DNA from 3 places in the Streptomyces sp. NPDC026522 genome. Region 1 is predicted to be linked to each of the others. Evidence: riboswitches for the same ligand, from Rfam matches in the RefSeq annotation. Region 1 holds a riboswitch; each other region holds the start of a gene.
What was found. Region 1 has a riboswitch for cobalamin ahead of cobN (cobaltochelatase subunit CobN). Riboswitches for the same ligand answer to the same signal wherever they lie in the genome.

Region 1 (4,685 bases):
CAGCGGCCCGGCCGGGCCGGTCCCGACGACCACGACCTCGCCCGGGCCGGACGGCACACTGCCCGGGTTGCCGACGCGGCTGGGCACGACGGCGACCGCGAAGTACGGCACGCTGTCCGGGTCGGTGTCGGCGAGCACACCGGTCCGCTCCCCCGCCATCGTGGCGCGCTCGACGTAGCGCGCCTCGGCGAGCCTGCCGCTGCTCTCCATGGCCCGCCGCACGGCGGGGAAGGTGCGCCCGAGCTTCATCACGACCGCCGAATCGGTGGCGGCGAGCCGGGCGGTCAGCTCCTCCTCCGGCAGGGTGCCGGGCAGGATGGTCAGCACCTCCTCGCCCTCCACCAGCGGGGTGCCCAGCCGCGCGGCGGCGGCGCTCACCGAGGTCACCCCGGGGATCACCTCCGCCTCGTAGCGGTCGGCGAGCCGCTTGTGCATGTGCATGTAGGAGCCGTAGAAGAGCGGGTCGCCCTCCGCCAGCACGGCGACGGTCCGGCCGGCGTCGAGGTGCGCGGCGAGCCGGGCCGCGGAGGCCTCGTAGAACTCCTCCATGGCGCCCTGGTAGCCGCCGGGGTGGTCGGTGGTCTCGGTGGTGACCGGGTAGACCAGCGGCTCCTCGATGTGGTCGGCGCGCAGGTGCTCCGCGGCGATCGAGCGGGCGATGGACCGGCCGTGGCGCGCGGAGTGGTACGCGACGACGTCGGCCCCGGCGATCACCTGGACGGCGCGCAGGGTCATCAGCGACGGGTCGCCGGGCCCGAGCCCCACCCCGTAGAGCCGGCCCTTGCCGGTGGTGGCGCCGCTCGCTCCGGTCGTGCTCATTCTTCCTCGCTCGCGATCGCGTTGACGGCGGCGGCCGCGATGGCGCTGCCGCCGCGCCGGCCGCGCACGATCAAGTGGTCCAGCCCGGCCGGGTGTTCGGCGAGCGCGTCCTTCGACTCGGCGGCGCCGATGAAGCCGACCGGGACGCCGATCACGGCGGCGGGGCGCGGCGCGCCCTCCTCGATCATCTCCAGCAGCCGGAACAGCGCGGTCGGCGCGTTGCCGACGGCGATCACGGAGCCCTCCAACAGGCCCCGGTCGCGCCAGACTTCGAGCGCGGCGGCGCTGCGGGTGGTGCCCATCTTGGCGGCCAGCGCCGGGACGGCCGGGTCGGACAGGGTGCAGACGACCTCGTTGGCCGCGGGCAGCCGCTTGCGGGTGACCCCGCTCGCCACCATCTGTACGTCGCACAGGATCGGCGCGCCGGCGTTCAGGGCCGCCCGCGCGCGCAGCACGACGTCGGGCGTGTAGCCCAGGTCCTGGGGCAGGTCGGTCATCCCGCAGGCGTGGATCATGCGCACCGCGACCTGGGCGACCGAGGCGGGCAGCCCGGAGAGGTCCGCCTCGGCGCGGATCGTGGCAAAGGACTGGCGGTAGATCGCCGCGCCGTCCTTCTCGTACTCGAACACTGTGTACTCGCTCATTTCTTCGCTGCGTCGTGGGAGGTGGTGCGGCGTGCGTCCCTGAGGGCCGCGGCAAGGTCGGAGGGGGGTACGCCGAGGCGCGGGGCGCCGCCGGGGGCGCGGACGTCGTACCCGTCGGCGATCGCGAGCACGTCCACCCAGGCGGTACCGCGCGGATGTCCGCAGCGCCGGTCGCATCCCGACCAGTGCACGGGCAGCGGGCCGGCCGCCAGGGCGGTGACGGCGCGCGCGTCGGCGCGTACGTCGCGGTGGGACCGGGCGCAACCGGGCTGCCCGGTACAGGCGGTCACCGACCGCCGGGGGTCGGCGGGGGTGGTGATCAGGCCGGCGTCGGCGAGGGCGGCAAGGGCGTCCGGCGCGGTGGACGCGGTCAGTCCGGGGACGACGACGCCGCGCCAGGGGGTCAGGCGCAGCCGCCCGGTGAGCCCGGCCAGGAGGTTCCACTGGGCGGTGGTGAGGCGTCCGAGGGGCGCGAGTACGCAGAGCGCGACGCGCTGCCCGGGCCCGTCGACCGGGCCGGGCTCGGGCGCCCGGCCCCGGGGCGCGGCGGGATCGGCGACAACGGTCGCACGGACCCCGGCGCGGGCCAGCCGGTCCGCCAACTCCCGCATGTCGAGCCGGTGTTCGGGAGGCAGCTCGGCGACCCGCCAGGCCCGCGTGCCGGCTTGCCGCGCGGTGTCGAGGAAGTACCGCGCGGCCACGAGGGCGGCCCGTGGCGCGTCGGTGGCGGCCACGAGGAGCCCCTCACCGGCGCCGGCCGTGGTGAGCAGGGCGTGCTGCGGGCCGCGCGCGATCAGGTTCACGTCCGCGTCGAGGGAGCTCACGTCGCCGCGTCCGTCGTCGAGGGCGAACAGGAACCTCCCGGACAGCGCGGCCGCCTCGGCGCTCGCGCAGAGCAGCCGGTCCAGCTCCGCGACCCGGGGCGCGACGTCGGGCAGCCCGCTGCGGTCGAGGCCGGTCAGCGGCGAGGCGACGATGTTGCGGACCCGCTCGTGCGAGGGGGCGGGGAGCAGCCCCGCGTCGGCCAGGAGGCGGGCGAGTTCACCGCCGCAGGCCGCCCCGAGTCCGCGCAGTTGGGCGTTGCCGCGCGAGGTGAGGTCGATGTGCCCGTCGCCGAGCCGGTCCGCCGCGTCGCCGAGCAGCCCGGCCGCGTGCGCCCCGAGCATCCCGCCGGGTATCCGCACCCGGGCGAGGTACCCGTCGTCCGCCTGGTGCAACCGCAGCGCGCCGGGGCAGGCGTCACCTCGGTCCCGTATGACGGGTTCGTCCCGCGATGCGGCGGAAGCTGACTGGGGCATGGCCGCGAGCATACCCACGTTTCCCCACCCCCGACCTGTGTCCACCGCCACCCCGCACCAGGCCGGGCCAGTGTTTGAGGCGCGTGGCCCCGCCGGGCAAACTCAGCCCCGCCGGCGTTTGAGGCGCGGGGGCCCGGGGGCAGAGCCCCCGCAACGGACCCGCACCCGACCACCGCGCCGCCGGCACTCCGCACCCGCGCCGCCGGCACCCGGCATCCCGCACCCGACCACCACACTCCCCACCCCGCCACCTAAGATGACCCCCGGCGGACCACACGGCCCGTCACCGCCGAGGACGGCGACATGGGAGGAAGCCCGGTGCGATTCCGGCGCGGTCCCGCCACTGTGAACCCCGCGGAGCAATCGGCCGGGTGAGTCAGGAACTCCCGCCGTCCTCACTGCCCGGGGCGCGGAAACCCCGAGGAAGGCCTGCCGCCGCATGATCCTGCTGCTGTCGACGTCCGACACCGATCTGCTCAGCGCCCGCGCCGCGAACACCGCCGACGGGCCCGTCCCGTACCGGTTCGCGAACCCCTCCCGCCTTCCCCTCGACGACCTGCCCGCCCTGCTCGACGGGGTCGAGCTGGTCGTCGTACGCCTCCTCGGCGGCCTGCGCGCCTGGCAGGACGGCCTCGACCTGCTCCTGGCTCCCGGCCAGCACCGCCCGGTCGTCGTCCTGACCGGCGAACAGGCCCCGGACGCGCAGCTGATGGAGGCCTCGACCGTCCCCATCGGCATCGCCGCCGAGGCCCACGGCTACCTCGCCCACGGCGGCCCGGCCAACCTGGACCAGCTGGCCCGCTTCCTCTCCGACACCGTGCTCCTCACCGGCCACGGCTTCGAGCCCCCCGCGGCCGCCCCCACCTGGGGTCCCCTGGAGCGCACCCCGGCCGGTACCACCGGCCCCCGCGTCGCCGTGCTCTACTACCGCGCCCACCAGATGAGCGGCAACACCGCCTTCGTGCACGCCCTGTGCGAGGCCATCGAGGCCCACGGCGCCCAACCGCTCCCCCTCTACGTCTCCTCCCTCCGCGCCCCGGAGCCGGAGCTGCTCACCGCCCTGGAGTCGGCGGACGCCATCGTCACCACCGTCCTCGCGGCGGGCGGCACCAAGCCGGCCACCGCCTCGGCCGGCGGCGACGACGAGTCCTGGGACGCGGGCGCGCTGGCCGCGCTCGGCGTGCCGATCCTCCAGGCCCTGTGCCTGACCGGCTCCCGCAGCGCGTGGGCGGAGAACGACGAGGGCCTGTCCCCGCTGGACGCCGCCACCCAGGTCGCCGTCCCGGAGTTCGACGGCCGCCTGATCACCGTCCCGTTCTCCTTCAAGGAGCTCGACGAGGACGGCCTGCCCGCCTACGTCGCCGACCCCGAGCGGGCCGCCCGCGTCGCGGGCATCGCCGTACGCCACGCCCGGCTGCGACACATCGAGCGGCGCGACAAGAAGGTCGCGCTGGTCCTCTCCGCGTACCCGACCAAGCACTCCCGCATCGGCAACGCGGTCGGCCTGGACACCCCGGCCAGCGCGGTCGAGCTCCTGCGCACGCTCATCGCCGCGGGCTACGACTTCGGTCCGACCGCCGACGTCCCCGGCCTGGTCTCCGGCGACGGCGACGAGCTGATCCGCGCCCTGATCGAGGCCGGCGGCCACGACCAGGACTGGCTCACCGAGGAGCAGCTGGCCCGCAACCCCGTCCGCATCCCCGCCGCCGACTACAAGCGCTGGTTCGCCGAGCTCCCGGCCGAGCTGCGCGAGAGCGTCGAGGAACACTGGGGCGAGGCGCCCGGCAACATGTTCGTGGACCGCTCCGCGAACCCCGAGGGCGACATCGTCCTGGCGGCCCTGCGCCGCGGGAACCTCCTGATCCTCATCCAGCCGCCGCGCGGTTTCGGCGAGAACCCGATCGCGATCTACCACGATCCGGAC
Region 2 (4,685 bases), on a different contig from region 1:
GCGATCTTCGTCGCCGGGCGGGAGCGCAGGTAGTACGTGGTCTTGAGGCCCTGCTTCCAGGCGTACGCGTACATCGAGGACAGCTTCCCGATGGTCGGCGTCTCCAGGAACAGGTTCAGCGACTGCGACTGGTCCAGGAACGGCGTACGGGCCGCCGCCATGTCGATCAGGCCGCGCTGCGGGATCTCCCACGCCGTGCGGTACAGCTCGCGCACCTCGGCCGGGATCCAGCCGAAGCCCTGCACCGAGCCGCTGGCCTCGCGCAGCGCCTCGCGGGTCTGCGCGTCCCACACGCCGAGCTTCTTCAGCTCGGCCACCAGGTACGCGTTGACCTGGAGGAACTCACCGCTCAGCGTCTCGCGCTTGAAGAGGTTCGAGACCTGCGGCTCGATGCACTCGTACACGCCCGCGATCGAGGCGATCGTCGCCGTCGGGGCGATGGCGAGCAGCAGCGAGTTGCGCATGCCGGTCTTCGCGACCCGGGCGCGCAGCGCGTCCCAGCGTTCCGGCCAGTTCAGCTCGACGTCGTAGTGGTCCGGGTGCAGGACACCGCGGGCCGTACGGGTCTGCTCCCAGGCGGGGAGCGGGCCGCTGCGCTCGGCGAGGTCGCAGGAGGCCTCGTACGCGGCCAGCATGATCCGCTCGGAGAGCTTCGTGGACAGGGCCTTCGCCTCGGGGGAGTCGAAGGGCAGCTTCAGCTGGAAGAAGACGTCCTGGAGGCCCATCGCGCCCAGACCCACCGGACGCCAGCGGGCGTTGGAGCGGCCGGCCTGCTCGGTCGGGTAGAAATTGATGTCCACGACGCGGTCGAGGAAGGTGACGGCGGTGCGGACGGTCTCGTCCAGCCGCTCCCAGTCGATCTCCCCGTCCACCACGAAGGCGCCCAGGTTGACCGAGCCGAGGTTGCAGACCGCGGTCTCGCCGTCGTTGGTGACCTCGATGATCTCGGTGCACAGGTTGGAGGAGTGGACGACCGTGCCGGGTTCGGCGGTCTGGTTCGCCGTCCGGTTGGAGGCGTCCTTGAAGGTCATCCAGCCCTGGCCGGTCTGCGCGAGGGTGCGCATCATCCGGCCGTACAGGTCGCGGGCGGGCATGGTCTTGCGGGCCAGGCCGGCCGCTTCGGCCTTGCGGTAGGCGGCGTCGAAGTCGTCGCCCCACAGGTCGACCAGTTCGGGCACGTCGGCGGGGGAGAACAGCGACCACTCGGCGTCGGCGTTCACCCGGCGCATGAACTCGTCCGGCACCCAGTGGGCCAGGTTCAGGTTGTGCGTACGGCGCTGGTCCTCACCGGTGTTGTCGCGCAGTTCGAGGAACTCCTCGATGTCCGCGTGCCAGGTCTCCAGGTAGACCGCGGCGGCACCCTTGCGGCGGCCGCCCTGGTTGACGGCGGCGACGGAGGCGTCGAGGGTCTTGAGGAACGGGACGATGCCGTTGGAGTGGCCGTTGGTGCCGCGGATCAGCGAACCGCGGGCGCGGATGCGGGAGTACGACAGGCCGATGCCGCCGGCGTGCTTGGACAGCCGGGCGACCTGGTGGTAGCGGTCGTAGATCGAGTCGAGCTCGTCCAGCGGGGAGTCCAGCAGGTAGCAGGAGGACATCTGCGGGTGCCGGGTGCCGGAGTTGAAGAGGGTGGGGGAGGACGGCAGGTAGTCCAGGCGGCTCATCAGCCGGTACAGCGAGGCCACTTCCTCGACGGCGCCCACGCTGTCGTCCGCCGCGAGGCCGCAGGCCACGCGGAGCATGAAGTACTGCGGGGTCTCGATCACCTGACGGGTGATGGGGTGGCGCAGCAGGTAGCGGCTGTGCAGGGTGCGCAGGCCGAAGAAGCCGAAGCGGTCGTCCGCGCCCTCGACGAGCGCGTGTTCGACCAGCGCGTCGAGGCGGCTCGCGTGCGCGGCGACGAACTCGGCCGTGCGGTCGGCGATCAGGCCCTCGCGGTGGCCGACCGCGACGGACGCGGCGAAGGAGGTCGCGCCCTGGCCCGCGGCCTCGTCGCGCACGGCCAGCGTCAGCAGGCGCGCGGCCAGCCGGGAGTACGCCGGGTCCTCGGAGATCAGTCCGGCGGCGGCCTCGGTGGCCAGCGAGCGCAGTTCGGCCTCGTCCGCGGCGGCGCTGCGGCCGCGCAGGGCGGCGGCGGCGACCCGGCCGGGGTCGGTGTCGGGGAGGTCCGCCGTCAGCTCGGTGAGGGTGCGCAGCAGCGCGGCCCCATGGCCCCCGCCGGTGGTTGCGCTGTCGGACGGGTCGGACTCGGCGCGCGGTGCGGCGGGCGCGATGGTCACGGGGGAGCTCTCCCTCACTCGGCTCCGGGGCACCTTCGGTGCGGGGCGCGAGCGGGCGCGCGCGGGCGCGTCCCCGGCTCCGGGCACGCTTGCGCCGCGCTGCGTCCACCGGCCCAACCGCGAGGCCCGGACGTGGCTGTACCCGGTTCGGTCGAGCCGGGCTCGCTGTCGGCAGGTCCTCGGACTTGCGCATGCACCAATGGGCACAGTTCATACCGTTGCGGGACAGTTCCGGATTCGCACCGGATTCCCCTGCGGCGACAGCGAGCACGAGCATACATGTGGGGGCCCCCTCCTGGGCGACCCCCTAGATGTTGTGTCGCGCCCCGACTACAGCGCGAGACCGTACGTGAGCAAAGGGAGGTCGGGGACGGGCTCCCAGTCCCGCTCCGGGGTGCGGACGAAGCCCAGGCGCTCGTAGATCCGGTGCGCGCCGAGCATGTCCGGCGTGGTCGACAGCACGAGTCGCCGTACGCCCTCCAGGGCCCGGGCGTGGTCGATGCAGGCCCGGACCAGTGCCTCGCCGGCGCCCCGGCCGCGGCCCTCGCGGGCGACCGCCAGCATCCGGAACTCGGCCTCGTCCGGGCCGGCGATGTCGCAGAACGGACTGCCCGGAGCGGCGAAGGTCACACCGCCCACCACGCGCCCGTCGCCGAGCGCGGCGACGAACACCTCGGCGGCCGCGGCCCGTCCGGCCACGTCCCGGAGCCTGGCGAGGTACGGATCGTCCTCGCCGTAGGTGAGCAGCCCGTCCCCGAGGTAGGCCGCGGCGGTGATGTCACCGAGCGCTTCGTACTCCGAGGGCAGGGCCCGTCTGATGGTGATGTCCATGGACCGAGTGTGCCCCGGGGGCAGCGCAAGGGCCGCCGCGTTTTCCCGGGGGAGACGCGGCGGCCCGTGGCGGTTCAGCAGCAGCGGAAGCCCTCGCGCGGGTCGGCTTCGCGGGCGTCCGTGCGGGCCCGCTCGAAGGCGCGCCGGGTGAGGACCGGGGCGTCCGGGTCGTGGGAGCGGGCGTGGGCCGTGTAGCGGTCGTACGCGGCCTCGCCGGTGAACTCCCGTACGTAGTGCGCGGCCTTGGCCAGCGCCGCCCGGACGCCGCTCACGCCACCGGCTCCTTGACCTTGCCGCCGCCGGAGTCGAGCCCGGCCGCGGCCAGCTCCGCCCGCTCCTCGGGGGTCGCGATCAGACCCGCCGGGGCGACGATCTTCGACTCGGTCCAGGGGACTTCGGTGAGGGAGACGTCCTGCGGCGCGCGGACCGCCTTGACGCAGGTCCGGGCGGCGTCCACCAGGACGATGACGATCAGCAGGGCGAACAGCACCGACAGGACGCCGTCCACCGTGGCGTTGGTGACCACGGTGTGCATCTGCGCGAGGTCCTTCGCCGGCTTGATGACCTTTCCGGCGTCGATGCCGTCCTGGTACAGGTCGCGCTGCGCGAAGAAGCCGATCTTCGGGTTGTCGGAGAAGACCTTCTGGTAGCTGGCGGTGAGGGTCACCGCCACGTCCCAGGCCAGTGGGACGCCGGTCACCCATGCCCACTTGAGCCGGCCGGACTTGACCAGCAGCGTGGTGCAGACCGCCAGGGCGACCGCCGCGAGCAGCTGGTTCGCGATGCCGAACAGCGGGAACAGCTGGTTGATGCCGCCCAGCGGGTCCTCGACGCCCACCCAGAGGAAGTAGCCCCAGCCGCCGACGACCACGGCGCTGGCGATCCACACACCGGGCTTCCAGCTGACGTCCTTGAAGGACTTGTGCAGGTTTCCGAGGGTGTCCTGGAGCATGAAGCGGCCGACGCGGGTGCCGGCGTCGACCGTCGTCAGGATGAACAGGGCCTCGAACATGATGGCGAAGTGGTACCAGAAGGCCTTCATCCCGGCCCCGCCGATGACGGAGGAGAAGATCTGCGACATTCCGAGTGCGAAGGTCGGCGCACCGCCCGTACGGGACAGCAGGGTGGTTTCCTCGACGTCCTTCGCGGCCTGGGCGAGGGCGTCGGGGGAGATGGCGAAGCCGAAGTGGGTCACCGCCTGGGAGGCGGTCTCGACGGTGGCGCCGACCACCCCGGCGGGGGAGTTGACCGCGAAGAACAGGCCCGGCTCGATGATGCAGGCGGCGATCACGGCCATGACGGCGACGAAGGACTCGGTGAGCATCGCGCCGTAGCCGATGACCCGGACCTGGGTCTCCTTCTGGATCATCTTCGGGGTGGTGCCCGAGGAGACCAGCGCGTGGAACCCGGACAGCGCACCGCACGCGATGGTGATGAAGACGAACGGGAACATCGAGCCGGCGAAGACCGGGCCGTCCCCGCGCGAGGCGAAGTCGGTGACGGAGGGCATCTTCAGCACGGGCATCGCGATGACCACGCCGACCGCCAGCAGCGCGATGGTGCCGACCTTCATGA
Region 3 (4,685 bases), on a different contig from region 1:
AACCCGATCCGGTACATGACCAGGGCCACGTCCACCACCGGGGCCGGGACGCCCGCCCGCACCAGCCGGGGCAGTACGTCCGACACCGGGGTGGTGAAGGCGAACAGCAGCACCCCGAGCGAAGCCGCCGACGTGCGCAGCAGCAGCTCCGCCGCGTGCCGGGGGCCGTCCGGGGCCAGGGAGACCGGCCCCGCCGGGCCGCCGACCGCGAACAGCAGCGGCAGCGCCCCGGTGAAGCAGAAGCCCAGCGGGATCCGGAAGGCCCGCCACAGCTGCCGTCCGGCCACCCCGGCCGGACCGAGCAGCACGGCCAGCGTCGCCGCCGCGACCAGCGGCCCGCCGGGCCAGGGCGGCAGGCCGACGGCGGTGACGGTGAGCCCGAGCCCCAGCAGCGCCTTCTCCAGCGGGTGGCGGTGGCGCCAGCGGCTGCCGTGCGCCGCCACGTCGATGGGCAGCACCGGCTAGGACTCCGTCGGGGGCGCCGGCGGATCCTGTGGGCCGCGCGCCTGGGCGAGGCCCTGGCGGCGGCCCTTGCGCAGGCCGAAGTAGTAGGCGAGCACGCCCGCACCGAGGGCCGCCTGGAGGGCGAACAGCGCCGACTCGATCTCCGCGGACGGGGGTTCGTACAGCGGCGAGAACCACGGCTTGTAGTCCGGCCGGATCTCGGTGATCGCCGACTCGGCCTGGTTGTCGGCCCCGGCGAACGGCTCTTCCTTGCCCTCGCCCATGCCCAGCGCGACCGGCAGCACGGCGAGCGCGGCCACCAGGAGCAGCAGCAGCGCGTTGATCTTCGTGTTCTTGCTCGCGCCGCTCATCGGGCCGCCGCCTCCTGCTCGGTGCGGGTGGTGCGGGCCGTCAGCCCGGCGACACCCAGCCGGACCAGGTCCGACTTGCTGGACTGCATCAGCAGCCGCATGACGAGTACGGTCAGCAGCCCCTCGCTGACGGCCAGCGGGATCTGCGTGACCGCGAAGATCCCGCCGAACTTGGCGAGCGCGCCGAGGAAGCCGCTCGCCGGGTCGGGAAAGGCCAGGGCCAGCTGCACACTGGTCACGCAGTAGGTGACGAGGTCGGCGAAGAACGCGCCGAAGAAGACGGTCACCATCAGCGGTACGCCGAACCGCTTGAGCAGCCGGTAGACGCCGTAGCCCGCCCACGGCCCGGCGATCGCCATCGAGAAGGCGTTCGCGCCGAGCGTGGTCAGCCCGCCGTGGGCCAGCAGCAGGGCCTGGAACAGCAGGGTGATGGTCCCGAGCACCGTCATCACCGGCGGCCGGAACAGGATCGCGCCGAGCCCCGTTCCGGTGGGGTGGGAACAACTGCCGGTGACCGAAGGTATCTTGAGCGCCGACAGGACGAAGGTGAACGCCCCCGACGCACCGAGCAGCAGCGTGCTCTCCGGGTTGGCCTTCACCTCCCGGGTCAGGGCGCGGACACCGTGGACGACGAAGGGGGCGGCCGCGACGCCCCAGGCGGCCGCGTGCAACGGGGGCAGGAAGCCCTCGGCGATATGCATGAGTGGGGAGACCTCTCCAGCACCTCGTGGATGGACAACGCGCCCCGGCCGGTCTCCTGGCTCACGGGTACTGATGCCCTGGCTCCGCCTTCCCGGGCCGAGCGGTCTCCCGCGCGGGCCCAGTGGCGTCCCGCGGTGGGGGCACCTCCCGGACGGAGTCTGGGGGAGAATGGAGCCGGACTTCCCGATCACAGTGGCGAGGGCCGCACCGGTTTTCCACCGGTTTCCCGAACACCAAGGCCCCATGACCCTAGTCGGCCGCCCGGACGGGTCACAACCCGGCCCTTCCGGGCGCGCCCGCTGGCGGCCGCGTCCGCCGGGACGCAGGGTGGCGGGGTGGCCGACGACTCCCGTTCCGCGCAGACCCCCCACTACGGCGACCTGAGCGCCCTCTACGTGAACTGCACGCTCAAACGGTCCCCCGAGACCAGCAACACCGAGGGCCTGATCTCCCGGAGCCGCGCGGTGATGGAGGCCGCCGGGGCCCGGACCGCGCTCGTCCGCGCCGTCGACCACGACATCGCCACCGGTGTCTGGCCCGACATGACCGAGCACGGCTGGGAGAGCGACGAGTGGCCCGTCCTGTACAGCCGGATCATGGACGCCGACATCCTGGTGCTGTGCGGCCCGATCTGGCTCGGGGACAACAGCTCCGTGATGAAGCAGGTCATCGAGCGGCTCTACGCCTGCTCCTCGCTGCTGAACGAGCGGGGCCAGTACGCCTATTACGGCCGGGTCGGCGGGGCGCTCATCACCGGCAACGAGGACGGCGTCAAGCACTGCGCCATGAACGTCCTCTACAGCCTCCAGCACCTCGGGTACGCGATCCCGCCGCAGGCCGACGCCGGGTGGATCGGCGAGGCCGGGCCGGGTCCCTCGTACCTGGACCCCGGCTCGGGCGGCCCCGAGAACGACTTCACCAACCGGAACACGACCTTCATGAGCTGGAACCTCATGCACCTGGCCGCCCTCCTGAAACGGGCGGGCGGCATTCCGGCGCACGGCAACCAGCGCTCGGAGTGGGACGCCGGGTGCCGCTTCGACTTCCCGAACCCCGAGCACCGGTAGCGCGGGGCGGTCAGCAGGTGGCCGGGTGCGGGAAGTCCAGGACGAACCGCTCCGGGGCGTGCAGCACGCCGGTGTTGTAGGCGGGCGGGGTGTCGAAGGCGGCGCCGAAGGTGACGTACCCCTCGAAGTCGCCGGTCAGGGCCATGCCCTTGAGCTTGCTGAGGGCGATCTGCTGGAGCTTGGGCCCCACGTAGACGTTCTTGCCGGTGTCGTCGTGCCCGGCGGCGGGGTGCAGCCTGATCTCCAGGAAGTACTTCCCCGGCAGCGGGACGGGCTTGCCCGACCCGTCGTAGACCAGCTGGGAGACGGGCGTGACGGTGACCGGCGGGGCGGCTCCCTGGAGGTCGATGACGAGCCGGTCGTAGGTGCAGTGCCCGCCCCAGCGGGCGTTGGTGACCAGCGTGGTGGTGGCGGCGGAGGCCGGCGCGGCGAGCGCGACCCCGGCGGTGAGCAGGGCGCCGGCGAGCAGCGCGGTGATCTGGCGGCGACGTACGCGATGCATGACGTCCCCCCGATTCTGAGAGACGGGGACAGGGCTGACACTCCTGAGGACACCCGGAGCGCCACCGCGGTTGCACGGATCCCCGGTGCCGCGGCGCCGTTCCTGGCAGGGTGACGGCGTGGACATGGACCGTGCGACAGGGGAGCACCGGATGCGCCGTCTCAGCCGTCACACCCGTCACACCCGCCGGCACCGCCTCCGGCCTCGTGCCGTGGTCGCCGCGGCCCTCGTCCTCGCGGCCACCGCGTGCGGGGGCGGCGGCGACCAGGAGGTCTCCCAGGAGGGCAAGGGCGGCTACCCGTGGGTCGCCACCGACGAGATATGCAACGCGCTGCCGTACGGCAAGCTGGCCGACCCGCTCGGGGCCCGCGAGGACGTGGCCGACCGCACGCGCAGGACCACCGGGGGCTACCCGGGGGCGAAGTGCGTCCAGCAGCTCGTCGACACCGGCCCGGCGGCCTACCGGGGCGCCAAGGTAGAGCTCGACTTCGCCTACGTGCCGGGCGTCGACGAGGCGAAGGCGGTCTTCGGCAAGGTGCGGGACGACGCGGGCAAGGACTCGGGGGGCGGCGCCGCGACCGACGTCAAGGGCGTGGGCAAGGAGGCGTACCGCCTCCTCTACACCAAGCCGGACGACCCGCACCAGGTCCGCCAGCTGCGGGTGCGGGACAGCAACCTCATGCTGGAGGTCACGGTCACCGGCGAGGCGCGCCAGGCCCCCACGCCGGAGAGCCTCAAGGCGCTGGACGACTCGGTGAACGACTTCGCCAAGGGCTGCCTGACCGCCATCCGCAGGAAGTAGCGCGAGCAGGCGGGAGGGCCGGCCGCGCACGCGCGGCCGGCCCTCCCGCCTGCTCCCTCCGGCTGCCGTCAGCGGCGCCGGAGCCGGCTCAGCACTCGATGACGTTGACCGCGAGGCCGCCGCGGGCGGTCTCCTTGTACTTGACCTTCATGTCGGCGCCGGTCTCCTTCATGGTCTTGATGACCTTGTCCAGGGAGACCTTGTGCGAGCCGTCGCCGCGCATCGCCATCCGGGCCGCGGTGACGGCCTTGACCGCCGCCATGCCGTTGCGCTCGATGCAGGGGATCTGGACCAGGCCGCCGACCGGGTCACAGGTGAGGCCGAGGTTGTGTTCCATGCCGATCTCGGCGGCGTTCTCGACCTGCTCCGGGGAGCCGCCCAGGACCTCGGCGAGGGCGCCGGCCGCCATCGAACAGGCCGAGCCGACCTCGCCCTGGCAGCCGACCTCGGCGCCGGAGATCGAGGCGTTCTCCTTGAACAGCATGCCGATCGCGCTCGCCGCGAGGAGGAACCGCACCACGCCGTCCTCGTCGGCGCCCGGCACGAAGTTCATGTAGTAGTGCAGTACCGCCGGGATGATTCCCGCCGCGCCGTTCGTCGGGGCCGTGACCACCCGGCCGCCCGCCGCGTTCTCCTCGTTCACGGCCATCGCGTAGAGCGTGATCCACTCCATCGAGAGCGCCTGCGGGTCGCCCTCGGAGCGCAGCTTGCGGGCGGTGGTCGCCGCGCGGCGCTTGACGCGCAGGCCGCCCGGGAGGATGCCCTCGCGGGACATGCCGCGCGCCACGCAGGCCTGC

Region 2: linked by a shared signal. The riboswitch ahead of ACZ4M3_RS07210 (ribonucleoside-diphosphate reductase subunit alpha) and the one ahead of cobN (cobaltochelatase subunit CobN) in region 1 are both predicted to bind cobalamin.
Region 3: linked by a shared signal. The riboswitch ahead of ACZ4M3_RS08165 (energy-coupling factor ABC transporter permease) and the one ahead of cobN (cobaltochelatase subunit CobN) in region 1 are both predicted to bind cobalamin.

The regions. Positions count from the first base shown of each region.
Region 1 covers NZ_JBVHQF010000009.1:47,080-51,764, forward strand. The annotation lists gene ACZ4M3_RS23225 (precorrin-2 C(20)-methyltransferase) at 1-819, opposite strand, end outside; gene ACZ4M3_RS23230 (precorrin-8X methylmutase) at 816-1,463, opposite strand; gene ACZ4M3_RS23235 (cobalamin biosynthesis protein CobG) at 1,460-2,761, opposite strand; cobalamin riboswitch at 3,043-3,167, shown strand; gene cobN (cobaltochelatase subunit CobN) at 3,201-4,685, shown strand, end outside.
Region 2 covers NZ_JBVHQF010000002.1:566,011-570,695, forward strand. The annotation lists gene ACZ4M3_RS07210 (ribonucleoside-diphosphate reductase subunit alpha) at 1-2,279, opposite strand, end outside; cobalamin riboswitch at 2,433-2,556, opposite strand; gene ACZ4M3_RS07215 (GNAT family N-acetyltransferase) at 2,610-3,110, opposite strand; gene ACZ4M3_RS07220 (CstA-like transporter-associated (seleno)protein) at 3,185-3,382, opposite strand; gene ACZ4M3_RS07225 (carbon starvation CstA family protein) at 3,379-4,685, opposite strand, start outside.
Region 3 covers NZ_JBVHQF010000002.1:781,706-786,390, forward strand. The annotation lists gene cbiQ (cobalt ECF transporter T component CbiQ) at 1-458, opposite strand, end outside; gene ACZ4M3_RS08160 (energy-coupling factor ABC transporter substrate-binding protein) at 462-815, opposite strand; gene ACZ4M3_RS08165 (energy-coupling factor ABC transporter permease) at 812-1,516, opposite strand; cobalamin riboswitch at 1,546-1,770, opposite strand; gene ACZ4M3_RS08170 (flavodoxin family protein) at 1,853-2,584, shown strand; gene ACZ4M3_RS08175 (AMIN-like domain-containing (lipo)protein) at 2,595-3,086, opposite strand; gene ACZ4M3_RS08180 (hypothetical protein) at 3,211-3,888, shown strand; gene ACZ4M3_RS08185 (L-serine ammonia-lyase) at 3,977-4,685, opposite strand, start outside.